DNA from 2 places in the Aurantimonas sp. NFXS3 genome. Region 1 is predicted to be linked to the other one. Evidence: predicted binding sites of a transcription regulator. Region 1 holds the regulator's gene; the other holds the start of a gene.

The links. Region 1 encodes LexA, which represses DNA repair genes until DNA is damaged. Its sites were predicted from a motif close to TGTTCNNNNTGTGTTCNG; they were not measured.
Region 2: a site for LexA is predicted at 4,668-4,685, ahead of ruvC (crossover junction endodeoxyribonuclease RuvC). Genes of this name have one in related genera too.

The regions. Positions count from the first base shown of each region.
Region 1 covers NZ_JAGDDZ010000005.1:134,632-142,529, reverse strand. Annotated here, with positions in the region: gene gltX (glutamate--tRNA ligase) at 1-743, opposite strand, end outside; gene J3367_RS15060 (ComEC/Rec2 family competence protein) at 812-3,187, shown strand; gene lexA (transcriptional repressor LexA) at 3,282-4,001, opposite strand; gene glp (gephyrin-like molybdotransferase Glp) at 4,045-5,286, opposite strand; gene moaC (cyclic pyranopterin monophosphate synthase MoaC) at 5,283-5,783, opposite strand; gene trpC (indole-3-glycerol phosphate synthase TrpC) at 5,780-6,595, opposite strand; gene trpD (anthranilate phosphoribosyltransferase) at 6,592-7,623, opposite strand; gene J3367_RS15030 (peptidyl-prolyl cis-trans isomerase) at 7,620-7,898, opposite strand, start outside.
Region 2 covers NZ_JAGDDZ010000001.1:592,224-600,121, reverse strand. Annotated here, with positions in the region: gene J3367_RS02680 (hypothetical protein) at 1-35, opposite strand, end outside; gene J3367_RS02675 (DUF2188 domain-containing protein) at 251-481, shown strand; gene J3367_RS02670 (DUF2254 domain-containing protein) at 656-2,116, shown strand; gene ruvB (Holliday junction branch migration DNA helicase RuvB) at 2,127-3,173, opposite strand; gene ruvA (Holliday junction branch migration protein RuvA) at 3,325-3,945, opposite strand; gene ruvC (crossover junction endodeoxyribonuclease RuvC) at 4,097-4,615, opposite strand; gene J3367_RS02650 (PRC-barrel domain-containing protein) at 4,854-5,345, opposite strand; gene J3367_RS02645 (SAM-dependent methyltransferase) at 5,531-6,250, opposite strand; gene J3367_RS02640 (YebC/PmpR family DNA-binding transcriptional regulator) at 6,523-7,272, opposite strand; gene J3367_RS02635 (GFA family protein) at 7,352-7,867, shown strand.

The DNA.
Region 1 (7,898 bases):
ATCAGCGGGATGTGCGCCATCACCGGCACGTCCCAGCCCATCGCCTTGTAGATCAGCGTCTGGCGCCCGGCATTGGTCAAATGGTCGTCGCCGCGGATGATGTGGGTGACGCCCATGTCGTGGTCGTCGACGACCACGGCCAGCATGTAGGTCGGGCTGCCGTCGGAGCGCAGCAGCACCAGATCGTCGAGATCCTTGTTGGGAAAGCGGACGTCGCCCTGCACCTTGTCGCGGACGATCGTCTCGCCCTCCAGCGGCGCCCGCAGACGGATCACCGGCTTGACGCCCTCGGGGGCCTCGGACGGGTCGCGGTCGCGCCAGCGGCCGTCATAGCGCGGCGGACGCTTCTCGGCGCGTGCGGTCTCGCGCATCTCTTCCAGTTCGGCCTGGCTGGCGTAGCAGCGATAGGCCTCGCCCCGGGCGAGCATTTCCTCGACCACCTCGCGATGGCGGTCCGCCCGCTCGTACTGCGACACCGGCGGCTCGTTGGCGGTCAGGCCCATCCAGTCGAGGCCGTCGATGATAGCCTGGACCGCCGGCTCGGTCGAGCGGGCGCGGTCGGTGTCCTCGATCCGCAGCAGCATCTTGCCGCCCGTTGCCCTGGCGTAGAGCCAGTTGAACAGCGCCGTGCGTGCGCCACCGATATGCAGGAAGCCCGTCGGCGAGGGGGCAAAGCGGGTCACGACGGCGTCCGTCATGGTCTCTCCGATATTGATACGCTGAGTGTTGGGAGCGATCGGCATGGATCGCTTTCGCTTGGCGGCTGTGTACCATAGGCGAGGGGAGAGACAAGCCGACGGGACCGGACGGCATGGACAGCGCCAGCGATCGCGACGAACGCGCAGGCGCGGCCTTCGGGCGGCGCGACGCCGTTCGGGCGGCGTTCCGGCGCTGGCGGGCGACGATCGTGCTGCCGCCGCGCGCCCGCTGGCGCCGACTTGGCCGGGACTGGCTCGCCGACCAGCTTGCCGCCGAGACCCGCGCTCGCACCGGTTTCCTGCTGGTCCCGCTTGGCCTGATGATCGGCGTGGCGCTCGTCCACGGCGCCGGCTGGGCCCCGAGTATCTGGCTGACCGTCCTTGCCGCCATCGCCAGCCTCGGCCTCGCGCTGCGCCGGGTGGGGCGCCCCTTTCTGCACCCGATGCTGATCCTGGCTGGCTTCACCCTCGTCGGTACCGCCCTTGCGATCGGCGAGATCCAGCGCACCAAAACTACGATCCTGTCCGGCCAGGCCACGGTGCGCATCGCCGGACCCGTCGTCTCACGGGAGCGGACAGAGGACGGACGCTATCGCTATGTGATCGCCGTCGCGGAAACCGAGCGGCCGGTCCTGTCGCGACCGCCGGAGCGTGTGCGCATCGTCGTCGGCAGCCGACATGAACCGATCGCGCCCGGCGGCCTCTATCGCGGTCTCGTTCGGCTCGGGCCGCCGTCCGGTCCGGCCTTTCCCGGCAGCTACGACTTTGCCATGGCGCCGTTCTTCGCCGGGATCGGAGCCTATGGCTATTCGCTCGGCGCGCCGGAGGCCGAGCCGATGCCGTCCACGGCGACCAGCGATGGAGGCGGCCTTCTGGCCGAACTGCGGCATGTGCAGACGCAGACGCGCCTCGCCCTGACCGAGCGGATCAGCACGGTGATCGGAGGCCGCGAGGGCGCCATCGCCGCGGCCCTCATCACCGGCGAGCGCGCCGGTATCCCCGACGATGCCCGCGAATGGCTGCGCGGCACGGGGCTCGCCCATGTCCTGTCGATCTCGGGCCTGCACATGGCGATCGTCGCCGGCTTCGCCATGCTGGCCGTGCGGTCGTCGCTGTCGCTCGTGCCGGCCATCTCGCTGCGCCTGCCGGCCAAGAAGATCGCCGCCATCGTCGCGCTCGTGGTCGCGGCGATCTATCTGGCGATCTCGGGCGCCAATGTCGCGACCCAGCGCTCCTTCGTCATGCTGGCGATCATGCTCGGCGCGGTGCTGATCGACCGCCCCGCCCTGACGCTTCGCAACGTCGCGATCGCTGCCATCGTCGTCATCCTCGTCGCTCCGCATGCGGTGATGACCGCCAGCTTCCAGATGAGCTTTGCGGCGACCGTGGCGCTGATCGGCGGCTATGCGGCCCTGTCGCAATGGCGGGCAGGGCGCGAACGCGGCCGCGAGACGGATAGGGGCGTCGCCGGCAAGATCCTCGTCGCGCTCTCTGCGATCATGGTCACGTCGCTTCTCGCGGGATCGGCGACCGCGCCTTATGCCGCCTATCACTTCCACCGGATGGCGGCCTTCGGCTTCGTCGCCAATCTCCTGACCATGCCGCTGTTCACGCTGTGGATCATGCCGCTGGCGCTGGTGGGAACGCTGCTGATTCCGTTCGGGCTCGACGCCTGGCCGTTCCAGGCGATGGGTGCCGGCCTCTGGCTCGTCTTCGAGATCGCCCGCAACGTCTATGCCTGGCTGCCGGACCAGGCGATCGGACGCATGACCGCATCGGGACTTCTGCTGCTGACGGCGGCGATCCTCACCGCGTCCTGTCTGGCAAGCCGGTTGCGCTGGCTTGGCCTGCCGCTGGCACTCGCCGGATTCGTCGCAGCGCCCGACAGGACGGTCCCACCGGAACTGCTGATCTTCGAGGACGGCAAGGAGGTCGCGACTCTCGCGGCGGAGGGCCAGCTTGCTTTCCTTCGTGCAAGGCCCAGCGGTTTCATCGCGGAACAATGGGAGCGGGCCTTCGAGGCGCGGGCGCCGCGGGGCACGGACACCGAGCGGATCCGTGCGACGATTCCCGCCGAGTGCGCGGCCAAATACTGCCGCTTCACCACGCGCGGCGGCCTGCGGGTGGTCTGGACGGAGGATTATGCCCGCACGGGCAATGCCTGCGACGAGGCGGATGTTGCCATCGTCTCACGGGCGATCCGGCTTGCCGAATGCCGGTCCGGCGCGGCTCTGGTGACGCTGCGCACGCTGCGGCGGACCGGCTCGCTGGCGATCGGCCGGGAGGCGGCGACAGGCCGGCCCCGCATCGTGCAGGCAATCAGCGATCCACCCGAACGCTGGAACGTCCATCGGCTGGCGCCCTGGCCGGAATATTGGCGCAAGCCTGCTGCACCGGACCCGCAGGTGCCTGTCACGCAACCCGCGTCGGCGACCGTCAGCAATGGCGGCTCGGCCAGCGCAGGCCGAACCGCGACGACTGCGCCCTGAGCGAGGACGAGCCGGTTTCGGGCCTCAACGCTTCGGGCGCAAGTCGCGAGGCCCTATCACCCGTTCTGCGCCGACCGCGTCGCGTCCGGAGCGGTCAGTAGCGGCGGATCAGGCCGATCAGCTTGCCCTGGACCTTGACCCTGTCCGAGCCAAAGATCCGGGTTTCATAGGCCGGATTTGCCGCCTCCAGCGCGATGGTGTCGCCGCGACGGCGGAATCGCTTGAGCGTCGCTTCCTCGTCGTCGACGAGGGCGACCACGATCTCGCCCGGAGTCGCGGTGTCCCCCCGGCGGATGACCACCGTGTCGCCGTCGAGAATGCCGGCCTCGATCATCGAATCGCCCTTCACTTCGAGGGCGTAATGCTCGCCGCTGCCCAGCATATCCGGCGGAACGACGATGGAATGGGTGTTGTGCTGGATGGCCGAGATCGGCACGCCGGCGGCAATGCGCCCCATGACAGGAATGGCCGTCGAGGCGGACGCCTTGGCCGGCGCCGGCTGAGCCGCGGGTGCGGGCCGGGCCGCGTCGCGGCTGCCTTCGATGACGCTCGGCTTGAAGCCGGTGCGCCCGACTGGGGCCGGGCGGTTGCCCTGAATCGACTCGGGCAGTTTCAGGATTTCCAGCGCGCGGGCCCGGTTGGGCAGGCGGCGGATGAAGCCCCGCTCCTCGAGCGCGGTGATCAGGCGGTGAATGCCGGACTTGGACCGCAGGTCCAGCGCGTCCTTCATTTCATCGAAGGACGGGGGCACACCAGTCTCGCGCACCCGATCGTTCACGAAGACCAGAAGATCGTGCTGCTTGCGCGTCAGCATCCGGGCGACTCCTCAAAACAAAACCTGAACAAACCTATCTGTTCTAGTTGTGTTCCGCAAGTGGCTCCAGCGCCGTCAGGGGGACGTAATCGCAGGGATCGCCCGCTTCGGCCGGTGCGGCGCGGACAGGGCGGACGAGCAGCGCATCGGCCGCGGCATAGATCGACAGCAGCGAGGAATCCTGCCGCGACAACGGCACGATGCGGGGTGGGCCGGCGCCGTCCGGTTCGATCCGGGCGCGCACGAAATCCGTGCGGTCGCCATTGTCCGGCATCGGCGCGGCGAGAATACCCCGGCGGTACAGCGGACGCGCGGGACGGCCTGCGAGGCGCCGAACCAGCGGTGCCAGGAACAGGGTCGCGGCGACCATGGAGGAGGCGGGGTTGCCGGGCAGGCCGACGACCCGCATGTCGCCCAGCCTGCCGGCCATCAGCGGCTTGCCGGGTCGCATGGCCACCTTCCAGAAGTCGAGGGAGACGCCATGAGCGGCGAAGACCTTGCCGACGAGATCGTGGTCGCCGACCGATGCGCCGCCGATGGTGACGAAGATGTCGGCGCCGTCCGCGATCGCCTGTGTCAGCTGGGCATCGATGGCCGCTTCGCGGTCGGGCGCGATCCCGCAATTCAGCGGCAGGCCGCCGGCCTCGCGCACCAGTGCGGCGACACCGAAGGTGTTGGAGGCGACGATCTGCGACGGACCGATGGGTTCGCCGGGCAGGACGAGTTCGTCGCCGGTCGCCAGGATCGCCACGCGGGGCCGGCCGCGTACCGGGATCGACGGATGACCACCGCTGGCGGCCAGCGCGATGGCGCCCGGGGTCAGCACGGTGCCGGCGGTGAGAAGCGGCGTGCCCGCGGCGAAATCGATTCCCGCCGGGCGGATGTGCTGGCCGACGACGACCGGCGCCGTCGCGGTGACCGTGCTGTCCCGACGGTGGGCGTTCTCCTGGATCAGGATGGCGTCGGCGCCAGCGGGAACCGGCGCGCCGGTGGATATGCGGATGGTCTCGCCCGGCTGCAGCGTGCCGTCATAGGCGTGGCCGGCGGCCGATTCGCCGACGAGCCGCAGGGAGGGGAAGGGCGCTTCGTCGCCGAGGTCGGCGGCGCGGACCGCGTAGCCGTCCATGGCGGAGGCGTCGAAGGCCGGCTGGGTGCGCAGCGAGGCGAGGTCCGCGCCCAGAATGCGGCCCGAGGCGTCGCGCAGCGGCAGCGTCTCGGTTCGGGCGAGGGGCCGGGCGTCCTCGACGAGGAGACGATAGGCCTCCTCGACGGGGATGAGACTCACGACGCGGCGTCCGCCGACCAGTCGCCGGAGCGGCCGCCGGATTTCGCCAGCAGGCGGATGCCGCTGATGGTCATGGAGCGGTCGACCGCCTTGGCCATGTCGTAGATGGTGAGGCAGGCAACCGAGACGGCGGTCAGCGCCTCCATCTCGACACCGGTCTTGCCGCCGACCCGCGCCGTCGCCGTGACCCTAAGGCCGGGCAGCGCCGGCTCGGCGGTGATCTCGACGCCGATCTTCTCCAGCATCAGCGGATGACAGAGCGGGATCAGGTCGTGGGTCTTCTTGGCGCCCATGATTCCGGCAATGCGGGCAATGCCGATGACGTCGCCCTTCTTGGCCTCGCCGGCCAGGATCAAGTCGAGCGTCGCCGGCTCCATCATCACGAAGCCTTCGGCCTCGGCGACGCGGCGCGTGCGCTCCTTGTCGCCGACATCGACCATCGACGCGGCGCCGGTGGCGTCGAGATGGGTCAGCGTGACGTCGCGCGGATCGCTCATGCGGACACCGTGACGGCGGGATCGCCGCCGATCAGCGCGCGGGTCGCGGCCTCGACGTCGTCCTGACGCATCAGGCTCTCGCCGACGAGGAAGGTGCGGATGCCGTGTCCGGCGAGGCGCTGGCAGTCGGCATGGGTGAAGATGCCGCTTTCGCCGACCAGGACGCGATCGTCGGGCACGAGGGCGGCGAGCCGCTCGGCGGTGTCCAGCGAGGTCTCGAAGGTGCGCAGATTGCGGTTGTTGATGCCCAGCAGCGGCGATGCGAGCGCAAGCGCCCGCTCGGTCTCGGCCTCGTCATGCACCTCGACCAGCACGTCCAGGCCATAGGCGATGGCCGCGGCTTCGAGGTCGCGGGCGAGGGCGTCGTCGACCGCGGCCATGATGATCAGGATCGCGTCGGCGCCCCAGGCCCGGGCCTCGGCCACCTGATAGGTATCGTAGTGAAAATCCTTGCGCAGCGCGGGCAGGGTGGTCGCCGCGCGCGCCGCCGTCAGGAAGGACGGATCGCCCTGGAAGGACGGCGTGTCGGTGAGGACGCTGAGACAGGCGGCGCCACCGCGCTCATAGGCGGCAGCGAGGGCGGGCGGATCGAAATCCTCGCGGATCAGGCCCTTGGACGGGCTGGCCTTCTTCACTTCGGCGATGAGCGCAAACTCGCCGGCGCGGTGGCGCGCGCCGAGCGCCGCCGCAAAGCCACGCGGCGGCTCGACGGCGGCGAACTGGCCTTCGAGATCGGCCTGCGAGATCCGCTGCTTGGCGGCGGCGATCTCCTCGCGCTTGTAGGCCTCGATCCGCTGCAGGATATCGCTCATTTGGTTTCCCCCGCAATCGCCTGGGTGACCGCGGCCAGCCGCTCCAGCGCGGCGCGGGCGCGGCCGCTGTCGATGGCGTCGGCGGCCTTGGCGATGCCCTCGCGCAGATCGGCCGAATGTCCCGACATGACCAGAGCGCCCGCCGCGTTCAGAAGAACGATCTCGCGATAGGCATTGTCGGCCCCGTCCAGAACCGCACGCAAGGCGGTCGCGTTGGTCGCGGCGTCGCCGCCCTTGATGTCGGCCAGCGGCCAGCGGCGCAGGCCGACATCCTCCGGCTCGATGGCGAACTGGCGGATCTCGCCATTCTCCAGCGCCGCGACTTCGGTGGTGCCGCAGACCGTCATCTCGTCGAGACCGTCGCCATGGACGAGCCAGGCGGATTCGGTACCGAGCGCGCGCAGCGTCTCGGCCATCGGCACCAGCCATTCCCGCGAGAACGAGCCCAAGAGCAGCTTGCCGACGCCAGCGGGGTTGGACATCGGTCCGAGCAGGTTGAAGATCGTGCGGGTGCCGAGCTCGACGCGGCTCGGGCCCACGAACCGCATGGCGGCGTGGTGGGTCGGCGCGAACATGAAGCAGATGCCGGCATCCGCGAGGGCCCGCGAGATGGCGTCGGGCTTCAGGTCGACATTGACGCCGAGCGCCATCAGGACATCGGCCGCGCCGGATTTGGACGACAGGGCACGGTTGCCGTGCTTGGCGACGACAAGGCCGCAGCCGGCCAGAACGAAGGCCGAGCAGGTGGACACGTTCAGCGTGCCGGCGTGGTCGCCGCCGGTGCCGACGATGTCGACGGCTCCCGCCGGCGCCTCGACGCGCAGCATGTTGGCGCGCATGACGTCCACCGCGCCGGCCATCTCGTCGACGGTTTCGCCGCGCACGCGCAGCGCCATCAGGAAGCCGCCGATCTGCGACGGCGTCGCTTCGCCGGACATCATGACCGAAAAGGCCTCGCCGGCCTCGGCGCGGTCCAGCGTCTCGCCCGCCGCGACCTTGGCGATGAAGGGTTTCAGGCTCTGGCTCAACGGATCAGGGCCTTCGCCCGCTCGATGCCCGCCGGGTGAACGGCGATGGCGGTGTCGTTCTGGAGCAGCGACACGTAGGTCTCCAGAATGTCGTTCTCCAGCATGCCGGTCATCTGGCTGCGCTCGTTGGCGGCGACGTTGGCCGCCGGGTCAGCCGGGGGCGCAACCTCGACGACGCGCAGGACGATCTGCGAGCCGGCCTCGCGACCAGCGGCCGTGGCGACCGTGCCGGTTCCGCCGGAGAACGCCGCATTGACGCCGGCCTGGCCGAGTTC
Region 2 (7,898 bases), on a different contig from region 1:
AGCACCAGAAGCGCGTCTGTCCCGCTGTCCGCCATCGCCGACCACCTTCCGCTGCGGAATGCTACCAGCAGGGCAGGCTCCTGACCAGCCTTCGCGTCGACGTTGTCGCCCCGGCCGGCGGCGAGACCGAACACATCCGGGCGTTTGACCCGTTGCCCGGCCAGAGGACCGACGGCCGCGACCACTTGCCGCCCCGCGGCGCCTCGCTAGCTTTCGCCAGCACGAGAAACCCGATTGCGAGGAGAGCGGCATGGCACGCGAACGCTATTACGTCCTGAAGGATGGCGACGGCTGGAAAGTACGTCACAACGACAAGGACACGCCCTACGACACCCAGGCGGAGGCGATGGACGCCGCCCGCGACGCGGCCCACAAGATGCATGACAGCGGCACCGACTCCCAGGTCCTGGTGCAGGGCAGCGACGGCCAGTGGCAGACGGAATGGACCTACGGCAACGATCCCTACCCGCCGGCCGGCTGACCCGGCGCACCCAGCCTTCCCTTTGTTGGATCGGCCGCTGACAAAGCGGCCGGTCCCAGCGCCTCCCGCCGGCTCCGGGCACCCATCGTTTCGGATTCACGCGGCAATGGCGGCTTGGAGCTTGTGCCGGGCCGTGCGGGCCATATCTGCACTCGCCCGACCCGAGGAGCCGCGATGCGTGCGTTCATCCAGCAATATTACCAGCGCGTCGTCGCAAGCTACTGGTTCATCCCCTCGATCATGGCGGTCAGCGCCGCGGTTCTGGCCTTCGTCCTGATCGAGATCGACGCCCGGGTCCCGCTCGACGCCTTCGGCGAGAGCCCGTTCTTCTACGCCACCCAGCCGGACGGGGCCCGCGCCATCCTCAGCGCCATCGGCGGCTCGATGATCGGGGTGGCCGGTACCGTCTTCTCGGTCACCATGGCGACGGTCGTCTTCGCCTCCGGCAGCTACGGCCCGCGTCTCCTGACCAATTTCATGAACGACCGCGGCAACCAGATCACCCTCGGCGTCTTCGTCGCGACCTTCATCTATTCCATGCTGGTGCTGCGCAGCGTCCGCGATGGCGGCGAGGACGACGTCTATGCCGCGATGTTCGTGCCCAACATCGCGATCTTCGGCGCCATCATTCTGGCCATCGGCTCGATCGGCGTCTTGATCTTCTTCATCCACCACGTCCCGTCCAACATCCACATCTCCAACGTCATCGCCGGCATCGGCGAGGCGCTGTGCAAGCAGATCGAGAAGGCGTTTCCGGTCCGCGGCGACGTGGAGGACGGCGAGGCGACCGGCGAAGCCCAGCCGGCCGGCCTCCTGTGGCAGGTGCCGCCCTGCTTCGGCGACGACATCGACGAGGCGGCGGCCACCGTGCCCTATGCCGAGATCGTCTCCGACCGCAGCGGCTATCTCCAGATCATCGACCACGAGACCCTCATCGAGGCGGCGCAGAAGGCCGACATCGTCGTGCGGATGAACTGCCGGACCGGCATGTTCGTGCATCCCGGCAAGGTGATCTTCCACGCCTGGCCGAGCGAGCGCGTCACCGACGAAACCCGCACCGCCCTCGTCGCCTCCATCGCCTGCGGCAACCAGCGCAGCCCGCATCAGGACCAGGTCTTCCTCGTCGACGAACTGGTCGAGATCGCCGGCCGGGCCCTGTCACCGGGCGTCAACGACCCCTTCACCGCGATCACCTGCATGGACTGGCTGACCGCCGCCATGTCCCGCATGGTCGGGCGCGGCAAGGCCGATCCGCTGCATGTCGACAGCGACGGCAAGCTGCGGGTCATCGACCTGCCGCGCAGCTTCGCCGAATATCTGGAATATTCCTTCGGCCATCTGCGCCAGTATGCGGCCACCGACATGATCGCTGGCGAGCATTACCTCGCCTGCCTGGAGCAGATCGCCCCGGCCGCCACGCGGCCGCGTGACATCGCCGCGCTGCGCCGCCAGTGCGACGCCTTCATGGGTCTCGCGCGTCTCGGCCTCGACGGCGCCGCCCTCGCCGTGGTCGAGACCCGCGCCGCGCATCTGGCCGCGACCCTCGACCATCCGGCCCATCGCCTCGCCTATCCGGTGCCCGATGGCGAGCGCATGGCGCGGCTGGACACCGGGCACCACCCGGCCTCGGCCTGAACCGCCCGCCTCAATCGGCGTCGGCGCCGTCCTCGAAGAGGCTCGCCTGCGATCCCTGATAGGTGCTCGGCACCGCCAGCCCAAGATGGGCGAAAGCCCGCTGGGTGAGCAGGCGCCCGCGCGGGGTGCGCTGCAGGAAGCCCTGCTGCAGGAGATACGGCTCGACGATGTCCTCGATGGCGTCGCGCGGTTCCGACAGCGCCGCGGCGATGGTCTCGATGCCCACGGGCCCGCCGCCGAAATTCATCGCGATCAGCTCCAGGTAGCGCCGATCGAGCTGGTCGAGGCCGAGACTGTCCACTTCCAGCCGCGACAGCGCCTCGTCGGCCACCTTGCGGTCCACGGTCTCCGCGCCGGCGACGTCGGCGAAGTCGCGCACCCGGCGCAGCAGCCGGCCGGCGATGCGCGGCGTGCCGCGGGCCCGCCGGGCTATCTCGCGGGCGCCGTCCTCGGCCATGGGCAGCCGCATCAGCCGCGCGCCGCGGGTGACGATATGCTCCAGCTCCGCCACCGTGTAGAAATTCAGCCTCACCGGGATGCCGAAACGGTCGCGCAGCGGCGTCGTCAGCAACCCCAGCCGCGTCGTCGCCGCGACCAGGGTGAATTTCGACAGGTCGATCTTCACCGAACGCGCCGCCGGCCCCTCGCCGATGATCAGGTCGAGCTGGAAATCCTCCATCGCCGGATAGAGGATTTCCTCCACCGCCGGGCTCAGCCGGTGGATTTCGTCGATGAACAGGACGTCGCGCTCTTCCAGATTGGTCAGCAGCGCCGCCAGATCGCCGGCCTTGGCGATCACCGGGCCCGAGGTCGAGCGGAAATTGACGCCAAGCTCCTTGGCCATGATCTGCGCCAGCGTCGTCTTGCCGAGCCCCGGCGGCCCGACGAACAGCACGTGATCCAGTGCCTCGCCGCGATTCTTCGCCGCCTCGATGAAGATCTTGAGGTTGGCGCGCGCCGCCGCCTGGCCGACGAAATCGTCCAGTCGCTGCGGCCGCAGGGTCGCGTCGATGTCCTCGCCGTGCTTCTCGGGAGTGATCAGGCGGGCGTCGCTCATAAGGGCCGTTCCGTCGCGATGGGACAATCTGCCTGCAAGACCAGAGGCGCGGCCGGTCGCGGGCAGGTTCCGCAATGGCCGTTCGGCGCCGTCATGTCAAAACCGGCCGGCCGGCGATCCGTCCCCGGCCCCGGCGGCGCCATTCGCCGCCTCAGCGGCTCAGCGCCTTCAGCCCCAGCCGGATCAGCTTCGCGCTGTCCGGCGCCTCGCCGGCATCCTTCAGCGCCTTCGCCACGGCCTCGGCCGCCTGGTCGCGCGGATAGCCGAGATTGACCAGCGCCGAGACCGCATCGGCCACCGGCGCGGCGGCTGTGCCGCCGCCGATGTCGCGCTTCAGTCCCAGGCTCTCGTCGCTGCCGGCGCCCGAGAAGGCCGGCGCCTTGTCCTTCAGCTCGGCAACGATCCGCGCGGCGACCTTCGGCCCGACGCCGGGCGCGCGCGCCACCATCGCCTTGTCCTGCAACGCCACCGCATTGGCGAGATCCCCGGCCGACAGCGTGCCGATCACCGCCAGCGCCACCCGCGCGCCGACGCCCTGCACCATCTGCAGCAGCCGGAACCAGTCCTGCTCAGCCCGCGTCGCAAAGCCGTAGAGCCGCAGCATGTCCTCGCGCACATAGGTGTCGATGAACAGCACCACCGCCTCGCCCTCGCCCGGCAGCGCCGCCAGGGTGCGCGCGCCGCAAAAGGCGACATAGCCGACGCCGTGGACGTCGACGACCACGTGGTCCTCGCCGATCTCGTCGACGGTGCCCTTCAGTTTGCCGATCACGAATGCGTCTCCAGGCGGTGGGAATCGAAGGCGGGTCTGCGGCAAGGCATGCCCGCGCCGTCGCTTACCACGATCGGCGCATCCTCGCCGACAGTCCCGGCTGGCAGCGCCGGGCGCGGGCCGCGACGGGCGGACGGATTGGCGCGCACCCTCACAGGCCGGCCAAAAGCGCCCGCGACTGGGCCGACTGGCGATGATGGCTGTGGCAGATGGCGATCGCCAGTGCGTCGGCGGCGTCGTCCGTGTCGAAGGTCGCCTTGGGCATCAGCACCTTCACCATCATGTGGATCTGCTTCTTCTCGCCATGGCCGACGCCGATCACCGCCTTCTTCACAGCGTTGGGCGCATATTCGGCGACCGGCAGCCCGGCCAGCGACGGCACCACCATGGCGATGCCGCGGGCCTGCCCGAGCTTCAAGGTGGCGACGGCGTCCTTGTTGACGAAGGTCTGTTCCACCGCGGCCTCGTCGGGCTGCTGCGCGTGGATCACGTCGGTCAGCCCCTCGTAGAGCGTGCGCAGCCGCGAGGCGAGATCCATCTTGCCGTCCGACATCACCGTGCCGCTGGCGACGAACCGCAGCGAATTGCCGAGCGTCTCGACGATGCCCCAGCCGGTCCGGCGCAGGCCGGGATCGATGCCGATGATGCGAATGGTCCGCTCCTGCAACACTTCGTTAACCCTCTCCGACTAGCCGAATCAGGTGCTATTGAGAAGACGAAAAGTGAACAAACCAAAAACGAAACGGGCTTGGTCACGTGGAAGCCGCACAGCTCAAAGCGCGCGGGGCGTCGTTCCCTCACCGAAACGGAGCGCTCCATGAACGAGGCCCGCCGCGGTTTCCCGCGACGGGCCTTCGGATTGCACCGGATCAGCTCCGGCTCAAGCGTCGCCGGTCAGGCGAGACGCCTCAGTTCCACCAGGCTTCGTCGACGCCCGGACGGCCTTCGAGCTCTTCCTCGGAGAACCGCGTGATGAACGCGTAGGACTGGTCGTCGACCGGGACGAGATCCACGTCGCCAACCCGCAGCATGACGTGCTTGTCGGCTATGTCGAGAAAGCCGCCCACTTCGGCGACGACGCCGGCAAGGTTGCCCGACCGGTCCAGGACCACGTCCTCGATCTCGCCGATCTGGTTCCAGTCGCTGCCGACCGCGTCATAGCCCGAACGGCCCCAGGCGTAGTCGTCCCGGTCGCCCCAGGAGCCCTCGTCATAGGCTTCGTTCGTCGTGTAGACGGCGCCACCCACGATGTCCCGGGTCCGGATCAGCTGCGCCCAGTCGGTCGCTGCAGTATCTTCCGAGGCCATCGGCGTCGTGGCCGGTGTGCCGGCAGTGTCCTGCGCGATCGCGGGCGTCGCGGCCAAGATGATGGCGGTCGCAGTGGCTGCAATATACTTCATATGAGCCTCCTCTCTGGCGTTGGAATTCATCGAACCAACGGAGAGGATGCGCCATTGTTCCAGAACGCGCGACACAGTCTGACGCTGCCCATCCATACGGGTGCCGGTTGCTTTTGAAACTCGCTCAGCCCGTGCGTTCTACTTCACCGTCGGATGGCCCTGGGCGGCGGGCGGCGAACCGGGAGCTAGGCGTCCCGGGCGCCCGCGTCCCGGGTGGCGATCACCGATTTGCGCAAGCCGAGGACGGTCTCGTAGGAGATCTCGCCATCCGGGAAGAACGCCGCCATCTGCCGCCGGCCGATCAGATCGTGGTCGCGCACCACGTTGCGTGCGTCCTCGACATCGTCGATGCGGTCGAAAAAGCCGAGCGCGAAGCGCTGCAGCATGGCGACCCGGACCGCCTTGGGCAGGTACTGGAAGCCGGCGGTGCGGAAATGCGGCTCGTACGGAAACCAGTAATTCGGCGTCTGGCAGTAATAGCGTGGTGCCAGCCGGCGCATGTTGAGGGCGAAGTCCCGCATGTTGGCCCGCGAGCCGACATGCTCGATCACCGAGTTGGAATGGGCCAGATCGAAGCCCTGGCCGTCGAACAGCGTCAGGTCGCTGGCGCTCTCCCGCACGGCGCGGAACTGCTCGGGGCGCGCCACGACCTGGGGCTCGGTATTGACCAGCGTGACGAAGACACGGCCCTGGCGCCTCTCGAGATAGTCGCCAGCGACCGCCCAGTATTTTTCGGTGCCGCCGAGATCGATGATCTCGCAGCGCTCCTGCTCGGCCAGAACGGCGTCGATCAGGCGGCGGATGCGCACGAACCGCTTGGCGCGGAACTGGAATTCCAGGCTGGTGGTGTCGACATAGGGGTCGGAGCGACGACGAAGGGCCCCGAGATAGGCGGAAATCTGCATGACGTGGTTCCTGTTTCCCACGTCGATGTAGGACTTTCCCTAAGGGGACGTCTCGTTAATCGTTAACAAATGGTTAACGCAGCCAGGCCCGGAAGGCCGGGGGTTGCGGGTGAACGGCGCCTCAGAACACGCAGTCGTGAGGGAAGCTCGGGCGGACGGACGGCGCCATTCGCCCTCGGCACGGCCACCGCGGCCACGCCACGCAGAAGCGACCGGTCGAGCTGCGGCACCGCAGCCCGACGCATGTCAAGGATGGGCGATCAGCCCGGTTTTCAGGCGGCCGACAGCTTCGCCATCACCTCGTCGTCGACCTCGAAATTGGCGTAGACGTTCTGCACGTCGTCGTCGTCGTCGAGGTTGCCGATCAGCCGCATCACGCTCTCGGCCTTGTCCTCGTCCACCGGCGTGCCGGTCTGCGGCCGCCAGGTCGGGCGCACGCTTTCGGCCTCGCCCAGCGACTCCTCGAGCGCCGTCGACACGTCGCCGATATCCTCGAAGGCGGTGATGATGGTGTGGCCGTTCTCGTCGGAGATCACGTCGTCGGCGCCGGCCAGGATCGCCGCTTCCATCACCGTGTCGGCGTCGCCGGCCGACAGCGGATAGACGATCTCGCCGACATGATCGAACATGAAGGACACCGAGCCGGTCTCGCCCATCGAGCCGCCGGCCTTGGTGAAGCAGGAGCGCACGTTGGAGGCGGTGCGGTTGCGGTTGTCGGTCAGCGCCTCGACGATGATGGCGACGCCGCCCGGGCCGTAGCCCTCGTAGCGGACCTCGTCATAATTCTCCGAATCGCCGCCCGAGGCCTTCTTGATCGCCCGGTCGATGTTGTCCTTCGGCATCGACTGCGCCTTGGCGTTGTTGATCGCCAGTCGCAGCCGCGCGTTCATCGAGGGGTCCGGCAGGCCCGACTTGGCCGCCACCACGATCTCGCGGGCGAGCTTGGAAAACATCTTCGATCGGACCGCGTCCTGGCGGCCCTTGCGATGCATGATGTTCTTGAACTGTGAATGGCCGGCCATGGCGAACCTGTCTTTCAATGCGGAAGAATTGCGCGACATATAAAAAATCGGGCGGCAAACGTCCAGAACGAGGTTTCCCATGTCCGACGCCCCCGAAGCTTCCGCGCCCCGCCGGACCACCCTTCCGGCCCTGCCGCTGACCGGCGGCTGCCAGTGCGGCAGGGTGCGCTACGAGATCCGTGCCGCGCCGCAGGTCTTCTATCTGTGCCATTGCACCGAGTGCCAGCGGCAGACCTCCAGCGCCTATGGGGAGAGCTTGCGCGTCGATCCCGCCAGCCTCGTCATCCGCGGCGAGATGGCGACGACCCGGCGCATGGCCGACAGCGGCGCGGTGCGGCTCGGCGATTTCTGCCCCGATTGCGGCGTGCGCATCCAGCACCGCTCGCAAGGCAATCCCGGCCGGGTCAACATCAAGGCCGGCACCCTCGACGACACCAGCTGGCTGGTTCCCGCCGGCCACATCTGGACCGCCTCGCGCCAGCCCTTCGTCGCCATCGGCCCCGACGAACTCGATTATCCCGGAGCGCCGGCCGACAATTTCGCCGCGCTGATCGCACGCTGGCAGGAGATGGTCCGACCCGCCGACGGCGCATAGACGCCTCGCAGCCCGCTCCCGCGTCCCCTCC